Regions from separate parts of the Massilia jejuensis genome, predicted to be linked through region 1. Evidence: predicted binding sites of a transcription regulator. Region 1 holds the regulator's gene; each other region holds the start of a gene.
What was found. Region 1 encodes sigma-54, which starts transcription at its own class of promoters, with help from an activator protein. Its sites were predicted from a motif close to TGGCANGNAANCTGCTTT; they were not measured.
Positions count from the first base shown of each region.

Region 1 (4,463 bases):
GGAGCGTCCGCGCATGACCATGCATGCCGACCGTGGCCAGGTCTACCATGGCGAGAACCGCGTCGAATTGATGGGCAATGTCGACATCAAGCGCCCGGCCACGCCGACCACCGAGGCCCTGCACGCGCGCACCGAGGCGCTCACCGTGCTGGCCGACGACGAGATCGTCAAGACGACGCGTCCGGTGCAGATGACGCTCGGCGCCGCATCGGTCAATGCGGTCGGCATGGTGGCCGAAAACCCGAGCCGCAAGATGCACCTCGGCGGGCGCGGCCAGATCGTCTATCCGCCGCGCCAGAGAGCCGCACCACCCCAATAACACGAACGAGCATCCAATGAAAAACCGCTTGCATCACATGATTGCCGCCGCCTTCCTTTCGCTGCTGTCGCTGTCGGCTTCGGCCGAGCGCGCGGACTCGCTCAAGCAGGCCGTCATCAACTTCGACTCGCTCGACGTCGACGAAGTCACGCAGACGCGCATCCTGACCGGAAACGTGATCCTCACGCGCGGCACGCTGACGCTGAAGTCGGACCGCGCACTGCTCAAGGAAAGCCCGGAGGGCTACATGAGCGTCACGCTCACTTCCGGTCCGGGGCGCGTGGCGACGTTTCGCCAGAAGCGCGACGGCGGACCGGACCTGTGGATGGAAGGGCAGGCCGAACGCATCGAGTACGACGAGCGCCAGGAACTGGTCAAGCTGTTCTCGAAGGCGATCGTCCGGCAGCTCGAGAACGGCCGCCTGACGAACGAACTCGAGGGCGCCTACATCTCCTACGACAGCCGGCGCGAAGTGGCCACCGTGCGCAACGACGCCAGCGGCGAGAGCAGGGCCGGCGGCGGACGCGGCACCCTGATCATCGCGCCGCGCCGCACCGCGCCGGGAGCGGCCGCTCCTGCCGCTCCCGCGCCCGGCGCGCAGGCACGACCGGCCACGACGCCGGCGGGAAAGCCATGATGAAGGATGGTCGAGACAGCCGCAGCACCCTGGTCGTTCGGGGACTGCAGAAAAGCTATGGCAAGCGACTGGTCGTGCGCGACGTCTCGCTCGAAGTCGGTTGCGGCGAGGTCGTGGGCCTGCTCGGTCCGAACGGCGCCGGCAAGACGACGTCGTTCTACATGATCGTCGGCCTGGTGCCGTCGGACGCCGGCACCATCGAGATCAACGGCGCCGACATCTCGCGCCTGCCGATCCACCGGCGCGCGGTGATGGGCCTGTCCTACCTGCCGCAGGAAGCGTCGGTGTTTCGCAAGCTGACGGTGGAAGACAATATCCGCGCCGTGCTGGAACTGCAGCACGACGAGAACGGCCGCGCCCTGGGCAGGGACGCCATCGACGCGCGGCTCGATTCGCTGCTGGGCGAGCTGCAGATCGAGAAGCTGCGCGAAAATCCCGCGCTGTCGCTCTCCGGGGGCGAGCGCCGGCGCGTCGAGATCGCGCGCGCGCTGGCGACCAATCCGCGCTTCGTGCTGCTGGACGAGCCGTTTGCCGGCGTCGACCCGATCGCCGTGATCGAGATCCAGCGCATCGTGCGCTTCCTGAAGGAGCGCGGCATCGGCGTGCTGATCACCGACCACAACGTGCGCGAGACGCTCGGCATCTGCGACCGCGCGTATATCATCAACCAGGGTGCGGTACTGGCGTCGGGCCGTCCCGACGACATCATCGCCGACGAGTCGGTACGACGCGTCTACCTGGGCGAACATTTCCGGATGTAGCAAAGAACGGTACAACAAGCGTCGACATGAAACAATCCCTGCAACTTCGGACTTCACAGCACCTGGCACTCACGCCGCAGCTTCAACAGTCGATCCGCCTGCTGCAGCTGTCGACGCTCGAGCTGCACCAGGAAATCGAGCAAATCCTGTCCGACAATCCCCTGCTCGAGCGGCTCGACGATCCGCTCGACCACTCGGTGCGCCTGCTGGCCGACGGCGCCATCAACGACGCGCCGCCCCAGCAAGCCGAGGCCCCGGCGCCGGCCGGCGAAGAGGGGGCGCCGGCACCCGAGGCGGCCGGCGAGTTCGAAGGCGGCGAGGTCGAACGCAGCGAGCCCGATGGCGACTGGGGCGAGGGCGGACGCGCCTCCGGCACCGACGGCGACGACGACGGCCGCCCGCAGCTGGGCGCCATAGGCGTGACGCTGCGCGAGCACCTGTCCGAGCAGATTCGCGTGACCGGCGTGACCGAGCGCGATCGCGCGCTGGCCGAGCTGGTGATCGACGCCATCGACGACAACGGCTACCTGGAGGAGCCGCTCGACGAGATCCACGCGCGCCTGCCCGGCGAGCTCGAAGTCGAGATGGACGAGCTGCGCTGCGCGCTGGCGCTGGTGCAAAGCCTCGATCCGTCGGGCGTCGGCGCGCGCAGCGCTTCCGAATGCCTGGCGCTGCAGATCCGCGGCATGCCGGGCGTGCCGCTGGTGACGCGGCGCATGGCCTTGAAGATCGTCGAGGGCTACCTGACCTGGTTCGCGCAGCGCGAATTCACCAAGCTCAAGAAAGCGCTCGACTGCGACGACGAAGACCTGCGCGAGGCGCAGGCCGTGATCCGCCAGTGCAATCCCCATCCGGGCGCGGCCTTTGCGTCGAGCGTGTCCGACTTCGTCGTTCCGGACGTTATTGTCCGCAAATCGAAGGGCGGCTGGAGCGTCTCGCTGAACAACGAGGTGATGCCGCGCCTGCGCGTCAACAACGTCTACGCCAACCTGCTCAAGCAGGGAAAAGGCGAAGGCCAGATGAGCGCGCAGCTGCAGGAAGCGAAGTGGCTCATCAAGAACATGCGCCAGCGCTTCGACACGATCCTGCGTGTTTCACAGGCAATTGTGGAGCGCCAGCGCAACTTTTTCAGCCATGGCGCGGTTGCGATGCGTCCCCTTGTGCTTCGCGAGATTGCTGATACACTGGGTCTGCACGAGAGCACGATTTCTCGCGTGACAACTCAAAAATTCATGCTGACCCCGCACGGCATGTTTGAGCTGAAGTATTTCTTCGGAAGCCATGTCGCCACCGAAGCGGGGGGCGAGGCATCGTCGACGGCGATACGGGCGCTCATTGCGCAGCTGACAGGAGCAGAAGACCCAAAGAACCCTTTATCCGATAGCAAGATCGCGGAAATGCTCGGTGAACAAGGCATGGTCATTGCGCGCCGGACGGTTGCAAAATACCGCGAAGCACTCAAGATACCTCCCGTCAGTCTCCGCAAATCCTTGTAACAGCGGCACCCACGCGTCCCAAGCGCGTCAGCGGCGTCCGCGCATTTATCTAAGGAGTGTGTATGAATCTCACCATCAGTGGCCACCACCTCGACGTCACCCCCGCCATTCGAGAATACGTACAGAACAAGCTGGAACGCATCACCCGCCATTTCGATCAAGTCATCGATTCCCACGTGATCCTCGCGATCGACAACCTCACCGAAAAAGACAAACGTCAGAAAGCCGAGATCAACTTGCGATTGTCCGGCAAGACCGTGCACGTGGAGAGCGTGGCCCAAGATTTGTACGCCGCGATCGACCTGTTGATGGACAGGCTGGACCGCCAGGTCATGAAATACAAGACGATCCTCCAGGATCATGGCCGCGAGGCGCTCAAGCGCCGGCCTGAAGGCGGAGAAGCTGCCGCCGCCGCGATGTAGTCGGCCAGCATCGAGCACCGTCTGAACGAGGGCGCCGAGGGGCGCCCTTTTCAATGGGCGTGCGCGCATGCGCCCGCGCGGCGCGCGCTTCGGTAAAATGCATGTTTTTCCGATCAGCCCAGCCACCATGACCGACCATGTCCTGACCCGCGTTGCCAACGGCACCGGTGTGATTACCCTCGATCGTCCGAAAGCCCTGAACTCCCTGTCGCTGCCGATGGTGCGGCGCCTGACCGACATCCTGCTGGCCTGGCGCGACGATGCCGGCGTCGCGGCGGTGGTCCTGACCAGCAGCAGCGAAAAAGCCCTGTGCGCCGGCGGCGACATCCGCTTCTTCCATGAGGCGGGCCATGCCACCCCGATGGCCGGCAGCGCGCTGCTCGAGGATTTCTTTACCGAGGAATACGCGCTCAACTACCTGATTCATTTCTATCCGAAGCCGTATATCGCGCTCATGGACGGCGTGGTGATGGGCGGCGGCATGGGCATAGCCCAGGGCGGCCCCGGAACCGGCCTGCGCATCGTCACCGAGCGCACGAAAATGGCCATGCCGGAAGTGAACATCGGCCTGTTCCCGGACGTCGGCGGCAGCCATTTCCTGTCGCATGCGCCGGGCCGGCTGGGCAACTACCTGGGCCTGACCGGCCTGACGATCGGCGCGGCCGACGCCCTGTATGCGGACCTGGCCGACGTATTCGTCCCGGGCGCGCAGCTGGGTGCATTGCACGCGCTGGTCGAGACCACGCCGGGCGCGCAGCTGGCCGACGCGATCCGCCGCTTCGGCGCACGCTTCGCCGCCGATGCCGGCGACAGCGTCCTGCGGGCGCA
Region 1 covers NZ_JBHSMS010000081.1:14,353-18,815, forward strand. The annotation lists gene lptC (LPS export ABC transporter periplasmic protein LptC) at 1-319, shown strand, start outside; gene lptA (lipopolysaccharide transport periplasmic protein LptA) at 336-956, shown strand; gene lptB (LPS export ABC transporter ATP-binding protein) at 956-1,717, shown strand; gene ACFPOU_RS23040 (RNA polymerase factor sigma-54) at 1,744-3,213, shown strand; gene hpf (ribosome hibernation-promoting factor, HPF/YfiA family) at 3,276-3,635, shown strand; gene ACFPOU_RS23050 (enoyl-CoA hydratase/isomerase family protein) at 3,763-4,463, shown strand, end outside.

Region 2 (4,463 bases), on a different contig from region 1:
CGGCCTGTGGTGAAAAGACATGGTAAGGCGGATCGCGCCGTCCTGGTTTGCACTGAAACGAATCGTGACCGCGCTTTCTTCCAGGCGGCCGGGGCGCCGCCTTGGCGCGGAGAAATGTTGTGCAAGCTGGCGGAAAACGCAGGTGCGTCAGCGCCCTGAAGGTGTTGCTATCGGCTAACCAGCCTTCAGCCGCCGCCACAGCGTCGTACGGCTGATGCCGAGATGGCGCGCGGCGGCGTCGCGCTGGCCGCCGAAGCGGGCGATCACCTCGGCGACGCTTTCCTGCGCCGCCGCGGGCGCGGGCGGCGCCGCGACTTCGCGCGCAGCGCCCAGTTCCGGCGCAATCCCCAGCAGGAAGCTCGGCGTCAGCGCCTGCAGCGGCTCGGCCGCCAGGAACAGCGCCAGGCGCTCCATCAGGTTGCGCAGCTCGCGCACGTTGCCTGGCCAGACATGGCCGGTGAGCAGGGGCGCGCAGGCCCGGACTTCGGCATGCAGGTTCGGATGCGGCCGCGCGCCCAGTGCGGCCAGCGACTGTTTCAAGGACCACTCGGCCAGCGGCACGATGTCGTCCAGGCGCGCGCGCAGCGGCGGCAAGGGCAGGCGCAGCACCGCCAGCCGGTAGAACAGGTCGGACCGGAAGCGGCCTTCGCGCACGCGCGCCTCCAGGTCGCAATGGGTCGCGCTGACCACGCGCACGTCGATCGGCACCGGCCGCGTGCCGCCCACGCGCATCACTTCGCGCTCTTCCAGTACCCGCAGCAGGCGCGTCTGCAGGCCGAGCGGCATTTCGCCGATTTCGTCCAGGAACAAGGTGCCGCGGTTGGCCGCCTCGAACAGGCCCGCATGCCCGCCGCGGCGCGCACCCGTGAACGCGCCTTCTTCATGGCCGAAGAGCTCGGACTCCAGCAGCGACTCGGCGATGGCGCCGCAATTGACCGCCACGAAGGGCCGGTTCGGCCCCAGGCTGCGCGGTCCCTCGCGGTGGATCGCTTGCGCGACAAGCTCCTTGCCGCTGCCGGTCTCGCCCTGGATCAGCACCGTCGCCGGCGAGCGCGCATACAGCACCACGGTCTGGCGCAGCTTTTCCATGGCGTCCGACTCGCCCCGCAGGTCGTTCAGGCCGCGCCGGGCGCGCCGGGTGTCGTTCGCCGGGCCGCGCCGGATGCGGTTCGCTTCCAGGTGGGTCAGGCGCGCCAGTTCGAGCGCATCGTCGAAGGCCTGGCGGATCGAGGCGGCCGAATACAGGAAGATGCCGGCCAGGCCCGCTTCCTCGGCCAGGTCGGTAATCAAGCCGGCGCCGACGATGACTTCGATGCCGGCCGCCTTCATCTCGTCCATCGCCGCGCGCGCATCCTCGCGCGTGACATAGCTGCGCTGGGCAATCGTCAGGCCGAACGCGGCGCTGAACTCGGCCAGTTCCGGCAGCGGGTGCTGGTAGCTGATGACGCCGATGCGCGTGGACACCTTGCGCGCCCGCGCCAGCGCCCCCATCACGTCGTAGCCGCTGGCTTTGGCGACGATCACCGGCGCCGACACCCGGCCGCGCAGGTAGGCGCCGTTCGAGCCGGCCGCGATCACCACGTCGCAGCGTTCGTTGGCCATCCGTTCGCGGATATGGCGCGCCGCCTCGTCGAAGCCGAGGTCGATCGGCTCGATGGTGGCGAGGTGGTCGTACTCGAGCGTGATGTCGCGGAACAGGGCGGCCAGGCGCGACACCGAGACGGTCCAGATGACCGGCTTGTCGACATCCTGGGGTGCGGGGGAGAGGGGGCGCATGTTGCAATTCTACTGCAACGGCTGTTCCAGGTGTTTCATTTGAAACGGGATCTGAAACAAGATGGTGTTGCGTGGTTCAGTGGATTGGGCGCTAAGAGCTTGAAACCACGATGTTTTTGCGCGGTGCAAGAGGAATGCGTGTGCTGGCACGTTCCTTGCGAAATAAACCCCATCCATTAGCCGTTTTACCAGGAGACCCCATGATCCAATCCGCAGGCGCCGCGTTCCGCAAAGCCGTCCAGGAAGAATCGCCGCTGCAAGTCGTCGGCGCCATCAATGCCAACCACGCGCTGCTGGCCAAGCGTGCCGGCTTCAAGGCCATCTACCTCTCCGGTGGCGGCGTGGCCGCCGGTTCGCTCGGCTTGCCGGACCTGGGCATCTCGAACCTGGACGACGTGCTCACCGACGTGCGGCGCATCACCGACGTGTGCGACCTGCCGCTGCTGGTCGACGTCGATACCGGCTTCGGCTCGTCCGCCTTCAACGTCGCGCGCACCGTCAAGTCGATGATCAAGTTCGGCGCCGCCGCCATCCACATCGAAGACCAGGTCGGCGCCAAGCGCTGCGGCCACCGTCCGGGCAAGGAAATCGTCTCGAAGGCAGAGATGGTCGACCGCATCAAGGCCGCCGTCGACGCCCGCACCGACGAGGACTTCGTGATCATGGCGCGCACCGACGCGCTGGCCGTGGAAGGCATCGACGCCGCCATCGAGCGTGCGGTCGCCTGCGTCGAAGCCGGCGCCGACATGGTGTTCCCCGAAGCGATGACGGACCTGGCCATGTACGCGCGCTTTGCGAAAGCGGTCGGCGTGCCGATCCTGGCCAACATCACCGAGTTCGGCGCGACGCCGCTGTTTACCGTCGACGAACTGAAGACGGCCGACGTGGGCCTGGTGCTGTATCCGCTGTCGGCCTTCCGCGCCATGAACAAGGCGGCCGAAAACGTCTACACTGCCATTCGCCGCGACGGCAGCCAGCAAGCCGTGGTCGACACCATGCAGACGCGCGCCGAGCTGTACGACCGCATCAACTACCACGACTTCGAGCGGCACCTGGACGCACTGTTCGCCGCGCAGAAAAAATAACGAATTTAAAACATCGAACTGGAGATCGACATGACCGAACAAGCCCCAGCATTCAAGCCGAAAAAATCCGTCGCCCTGTCGGGTGTCGCCGCCGGTAACACGGCCCTGTGCTCGGTCGGCAAGACCGGCAACGACCTGCATTACCGCGGCTACGACATCCTGGACGTGGCCACCACCTGCGAATTCGAAGAGATCGCCTACCTGCTGGTGCACGGCAAACTGCCCAACACGGGCGAACTGAAGGGCTACAAGGCCAAGCTCAAGTCCCTGCGCGGCCTGCCGCACGCGGTCAAGCTGGCGCTCGAAGCGCTGCCGGCCGCCAGCCACCCGATGGACGTGATGCGCACCGGCGTATCGAGCCTGGGCTGCGCGCTGCCGGAAAAGGACGACCACAGCGTGCCGGGCGCGCGCGACATCGCCGACCGCCTGATGGCCTCGTTCGGCTCGATGCTGCTCTACTGGTACCACTTCAGCCATAACGGCAAGCGCATCGAGACCGAGACCGACGACGACTCGATCGGCGGCCACTTCCTGCACCTGCTGCACGGCCACGCGCCGAAAGAAGAGTGGGTCCGTGCGATGCACACTTCGCTCATCCTCTACGCCGAACACGAGTTCAACGCCTCGACCTTCACCGCGCGCGTCATCGCCGGCACCGGATCCGACGTGCACTCGGCCATCACCGGGGCGATCGGCGCGCTGCGCGGACCGAAGCACGGCGGCGCGAACGAAGTGGCGCTCGAGATCCAGAAACGCTACGAGAATGCCGACGAAGCCGAAGCGGACATCCGCAACCGCGTGGCCAACAAGGAAGTCGTGATCGGCTTCGGCCATCCGGTCTACACGATCAGCGACCCGCGCAACGTCGTCATCAAGGAAGTGGCGCGTTCGCTGTCCGAAGACGCCGGCTCGACCAAGATGTTCGACATCGCCGAACGGCTGGAGTCCGTCATGTGGGAAGTGAAGAAGATGTTCCCGAACCTGGACTGGTTCTCGGCCGTGTCGTACCACATGATGGGCGTGCCGACCGCCATGTTCACGCCGCTGTTCGTCATCTCGCGCACCTCCGGCTGGGCCGCGCACATCATCGAGCAGCGCATCGACAACAAGATCATCCGCCCGAGCGCGAACTACGTCGGTCCCGAAGACCTGGCGTTCGTGCCCATCGCGGACCGCAAGTAAGCACCGAGAATCATGAATAACGCCTACCGCAAACCCCTGCACGGCACCAACCTGCACTACTTCGACGCGCGCGACGCAGTCGACAGTATCGAGCAGGGTGCCTGGGACAAGCTGCCCTACACCTCGCGTGTACTGGCGGAGAATCTCGTACGCCGCTGCGAGCCGATGGCCCTGGTGCCATCGCTCAAGCAGCTCATCGAACGCAAGCGCGACCTCGACTTCCCGTGGTTCCCGGCGCGCGTGGTCTGCCACGACATCCTGGGCCAGACGGCCCTGGTCGATTTGGCCGGCCTGCGCGACGCCATCGCGCAGGAAGGCGGCAATCCGGCGCTGGTGAACCCGGTGGTGCCGACCCAGCTCGTGGTCGACCACTCGCTTGCCGTCGAATGCGGCGGCTTCGATCCCGACGCGTTCGAAAAG
Region 2 covers NZ_JBHSMS010000040.1:272,759-277,221, forward strand. The annotation lists gene prpR (propionate catabolism operon regulatory protein PrpR) at 175-1,776, opposite strand; gene prpB (methylisocitrate lyase) at 1,977-2,861, shown strand; gene prpC (bifunctional 2-methylcitrate synthase/citrate synthase) at 2,892-4,043, shown strand; gene acnD (Fe/S-dependent 2-methylisocitrate dehydratase AcnD) at 4,056-4,463, shown strand, end outside.
Region 2: the regulator sigma-54 is predicted to act here: its motif matches at 1,921-1,938, upstream of prpB (methylisocitrate lyase).

Region 3 (4,463 bases), on a different contig from region 1:
CATGAAGGTCATGAAGCCGCCATAGCTGCCGCCGTAGATGCCGACGTTGGCCGCATCGCCCTGGTGATTGGCCACCATGTACTTCACGCCGTCCTGGTAGTCCACCAGTTCCGGGTGGCCCATCTGGCGGTAGATCGCGGTGCGCCAGTTGCGGCCGTAGCCTTTCGAGGCGCGGTAGTCCATGTCGAGCACGACATAACCCTTCTCGACCAGCAGGTTGTGGAACATCTGCTCGCGGAAGTAGACCGGGAAGCGCCTGGTCGTGTTCTGCAGGTAGCCGGCGCCGTGCACGAACATCACGACCGGGTATTTTTTACCCGGCTCCATTTTCGCGGGGCGGTACAGCTTGGACCAGACCGGATCGCCGCCGTCGCTCGACGGCACGGCCACGTATTCGGGCTCGATCCATTCGCGCGCCTTGTACTCGGCATTGCGGGTATCGGTCAGCTTGACGGCGGTGCCGCCGGAGACGGGCACGGTGGCCAGCTGGGCCGGCATGTAGCTCGACGAGTAATGCACCAGCAGCTTGCGGCTGTCCGGCGACAGCGCGAAGCGCTCGACGCCTTCCAGGCTCGTCACTTCGCGCGTGGCGCCATCCTGCGCGTTCACGGCGCACACCTCGTAGATGCCCGGGTTCTTGCGGTTGCAGAGCATGTAGGCGGTGCCGCCGTCGAAGCTCCACTGGATGTCGCCGGCTTCCCATTTGCCGCCCGTGAGCGCGCGCGCGCGGCCGTCCGGGCCTTGCGTGTACAGGTGCGCGTAGCCGCTTTCCTCCGACACGTACCAGAGCGTGCGGTTGTCGGGCAGCCAGCCGAAGTCGCTGTTGTCGAAGTTGACCCAGGCTTCGTCCGAGAGGCGGTGCCGCGGCTGCAGCTTCGCCGCTGCCAGGTCGATGGCGGCGATCCAGCGGTCCTTGTTGTCGACCGCGCGCAGCATGACGGCGGCCTGCTTGCCGTCCAGGCTCCAGCGCACCGCGTCGGCGCCGTCGGCGATGCGCAGCGGGCGGTTGCCCTTCAAGGGATCGAGCCTGGCCTCGAGGCGCAGCTTGGCCAAGGGGTCGACGGCGATGCCGGGCAGGGTGTCGAAGGACAGGTCCTGCACGCGGCTGGAAGCCAGGTCGATCAGTTTCAGGGCGTGCGGCGCCGGGTTGGCACGCCCGACGCGGGTGCGCTGGTCGTCCATCTCCTCGTAGCCCGATTCGGTCACGTAGCGCGGCATCTTGCCGACCCGGCCCTTCGCGGCATCCTTGGCGGCGGTGACGACCACCAGCCAGCGTCCGTCCGGCGACAGGGCGCTGCCTTCGATCGCGACCTTGTCGCCCAGGTAGAGCGGACCCGGCGCGCGCGTGGCGTCGAAGCGGCGCTCCTCCTCGGCGCGGGCTCTGGCGGCGTCGCGGTCGTCCCTGGCGCGCTTCAAGGTCGTGATCAGGCGCAGCTGCATGTCGCGCAGCGCGTCCGGGTCCTGGACCGCCGGGTCCTTGGCCGCGCGCGGCAGGGCGATGGGGGCTTGCAGGCGGCTGGCGCGGTCCCAGCTGAACCAGTCGTGGCCGACGCGGAACTGCACCGCGCGCTCGTCGCTGGAGAATTGCGGATCCTCGGCTTTCACCCCGCGCGTGACCTGGACCAGTGTGCCGCTTTTCAGGTCGCGCTCGAACAGGTCGCCATTGCGCACCATGATGGTGCGTTTGCGTGCGCGGTCATAGACCACGGTCGGGCTGTCGAGCCTGGACAGCTCGGTATCGGCCACGCGCCGCGGACCGCCCTCGGCGGCGATAAAGGTGTCGCGCAGTTGCGAGCCGGGACGCTTTTGCATGAAGTACACATCCTTGCCGTTCCACCCCCACCATGCCGCTTCCGCCGGATTGCCGATCCAGTCCGGATGGGCCATGGCCTGGTCGAGGGTAATGGGCGTGGGCGCTGCCAGGGCCGGGAGCGCCAGGAGCGCACACAGCGCAGCAGCAAGGAAGGTCAGTGCAGGAAGTCGCATCGTCGAGGTGAACTGGGTGAGAGGGAAGGTTTTTCTGGCGATAAAAATGCGCTTGCATTCTAGCGCAGCCGTCATGCAACAGGGATATTGATACAAGAATCCAGGCTCCCGCCGCCGACGCTGCCCGCATCCATGGCCTGTTTCTTGCATGTTGCAGTGCATGACACGAGCCGATCCATCTTCCAGCCTGCGCATCGTCGTCGTCACCGGCGGCGACAAGCGGGCCGGCGACGCTGCCCTGGCCGCCCGGGCCTGCCGTAGCGCGGCGTTGCGCGCCGGCCTGCTCGAGTCCGGCCATGAGCTCGTCGCCTCGCTTCCTCCGGACATCTTCCTGGCCGAGCGCATCGCCCAGTTCCAGCCGGACCTGATCATCATCGACAGCGAGTCCGACGCGCGCGACGTGCTCGAGCACATCGTGAGCGCGACCCGCGGGACGCGGCGCCCGATCGTGCTCTTCACCGAGGACGACAGCGCCGCGACGATGGAAGCGGCGGTGGCGGCGGGCGTGTCGGCCTATGTCGTGGCGGGCCTGCGCGCCGAGCGTGTGCGTCCCGTGCTCGACGTGGCGCTGGCGCGCTTCAAGCACGAGCAGAAGCTGCTGGGCGAACTGGCCGACACGCGCCGCATGCTGGCCGAGCGCAAGGTGATCGAGCGCGCCAAGGGCGTGCTGATGAAACGCCACGGCCTGCTCGAAGAGGAAGCCTACGGCCGCCTGCGCAGCCTGGCGATGAACAAGAACATGAGACTGGCCGAGGTCGCGCAGCGCATCCTCGACGTCGAGGACTTGCTGGGCTAGGCGCGGCAGAAGGAGCCGCATGACAGGCCCGGTGGCGACCGGCGCCGACGGTGCGCACAGTGCGCAGGCGGGATCGTCCGCGATACATCGGCGCGATCCCGCGCGGCCTGCAACGCGCGGGCTGATGCGCCGGCCAATGCAGTGCGGCCTGCCGCATCATTCCAGCGCATTGTGCACTGCAATGTGGCGCCTCCCGGGCAACTCTCCCGCCAGCGGCCCCGCAGCGCCACTGGCACGGCTCTTGCAATCACTGGGGGCAGGATCAACGACGATCCCTTCAGTAAAAAACAATGTTGGTCCAATGCTGGACCGGCCTTTCGGACAACGGCGTCCGCCTCCCTGGGTGACCACCTCGGGACGCGGACGCCGTTTTGTTTTCCAAGAACGAGGGATACCATGGCCAGCAAAGCAAGCAGCATCACACTCACCGACTTCCATACGCCGCAGATGCGGGCGTTCCACCTGACCTGGGTCGCCTTCTTCATCTGCTTCTTCGCCTGGTTCGCCTGCGCGCCGCTGATGCCGGTCATCAAGGGCGAGTTCGGCCTGTCGGTGGCGCAGATCGCCAACATCAATATCGCCGCCGTCGCCATCACGATCCTGGTGCGCCTGATCGTCGGCCCGATGTGCGACCGCTACGGGCCGCGCAAGACCTACACGGCGCTGCTGGGCTTGGGCGCCATTCCCGTGCTCGGCGTCGCCTTTGCGCAGAGCTACGAAAGCTTTCTCCTGTTTCGCCTCGGGATCGGCGCGGTCGGCGCCAGCTTCGTCATCACCCAGTACCACACCTCGGTGATGTTCTCGTCCAGGGTCGTCGGCACCGCCAACGCGGCCGCCGCCGGCTGGGGCAATGCCGGGGGCGGCGCGGCGCAGGCGGCCATGCCGCTGCTGCTGGGCGCCCTCGTCATGGCGGGCGTGAGCGAAACGCTGGGCTGGCGCGTCGCCTTGATCGTGCCGGGCGTGGCGATGCTGGTCATGGCCTGCGTTTACTGGCGTTATACCCAGGACTGCCCGAGCGGTAACTTCAGCGAGCTGCGCGCGGCCGGCATCCCGTTCGAGGGTGGCGGCAAGGGCGGCATGGCCAGCTTCAAGGCGGCCTGCCGCAACCACCGCGCCTGGCTCCTGTTCGTCACCTATGGCGCCTGCTTCGGCATCGAGATCTTCATCCACAACATCGCCGCCATCTATTACGTCGAACACTACGGCCTGTCGCTGGGCGCGGCCGGCATGGCGGCCGGCAGCTTCGGCCTGCTGGCGCTGTTCGCCCGCGCCCTGGGCGGCTGGCTGTCGGACCGCAGCGCCGCGCGCGCAGGCGGCGACCTCAACAGCCGCGTCACGGTGCTGTTCGTGCTGATGGTCGGCGAGGGCCTGGGCCTGCTCTGGTTCGCGAATGCGGACGGCGTCGCCTTCGCACTGATCGCCATGCTGATCTTCGGCCTGTTCACCCACATGGCCTGCGGCGCCACCTACGCGCTGGTGCCGTTCGTGGCGCCGGGCGCCCTGGGCGGCGTGGCGGGCATCGTCGGCGCCGGCGGCAACGTCGGCGCGGTGCTGGCCGGCTTCCTCATGAAGGGGACCGGCGACGTGCGCCAGACCCTGATGATCCTCGGCGGCCTGGTCGTCGTCGCCAGCCTGTGCGCACTCGGCGCCCGTTTCAGCAGTACCGCCGCCGCTGCCGATT
Region 3 covers NZ_JBHSMS010000006.1:49,095-53,557, forward strand. The annotation lists gene ACFPOU_RS01650 (S9 family peptidase) at 1-1,986, opposite strand, end outside; gene ACFPOU_RS01655 (ANTAR domain-containing response regulator) at 2,147-2,782, shown strand; gene ACFPOU_RS01660 (MFS transporter) at 3,179-4,463, shown strand, end outside.
Region 3: the regulator sigma-54 is predicted to act here: its motif matches at 2,120-2,137, upstream of ACFPOU_RS01655 (ANTAR domain-containing response regulator).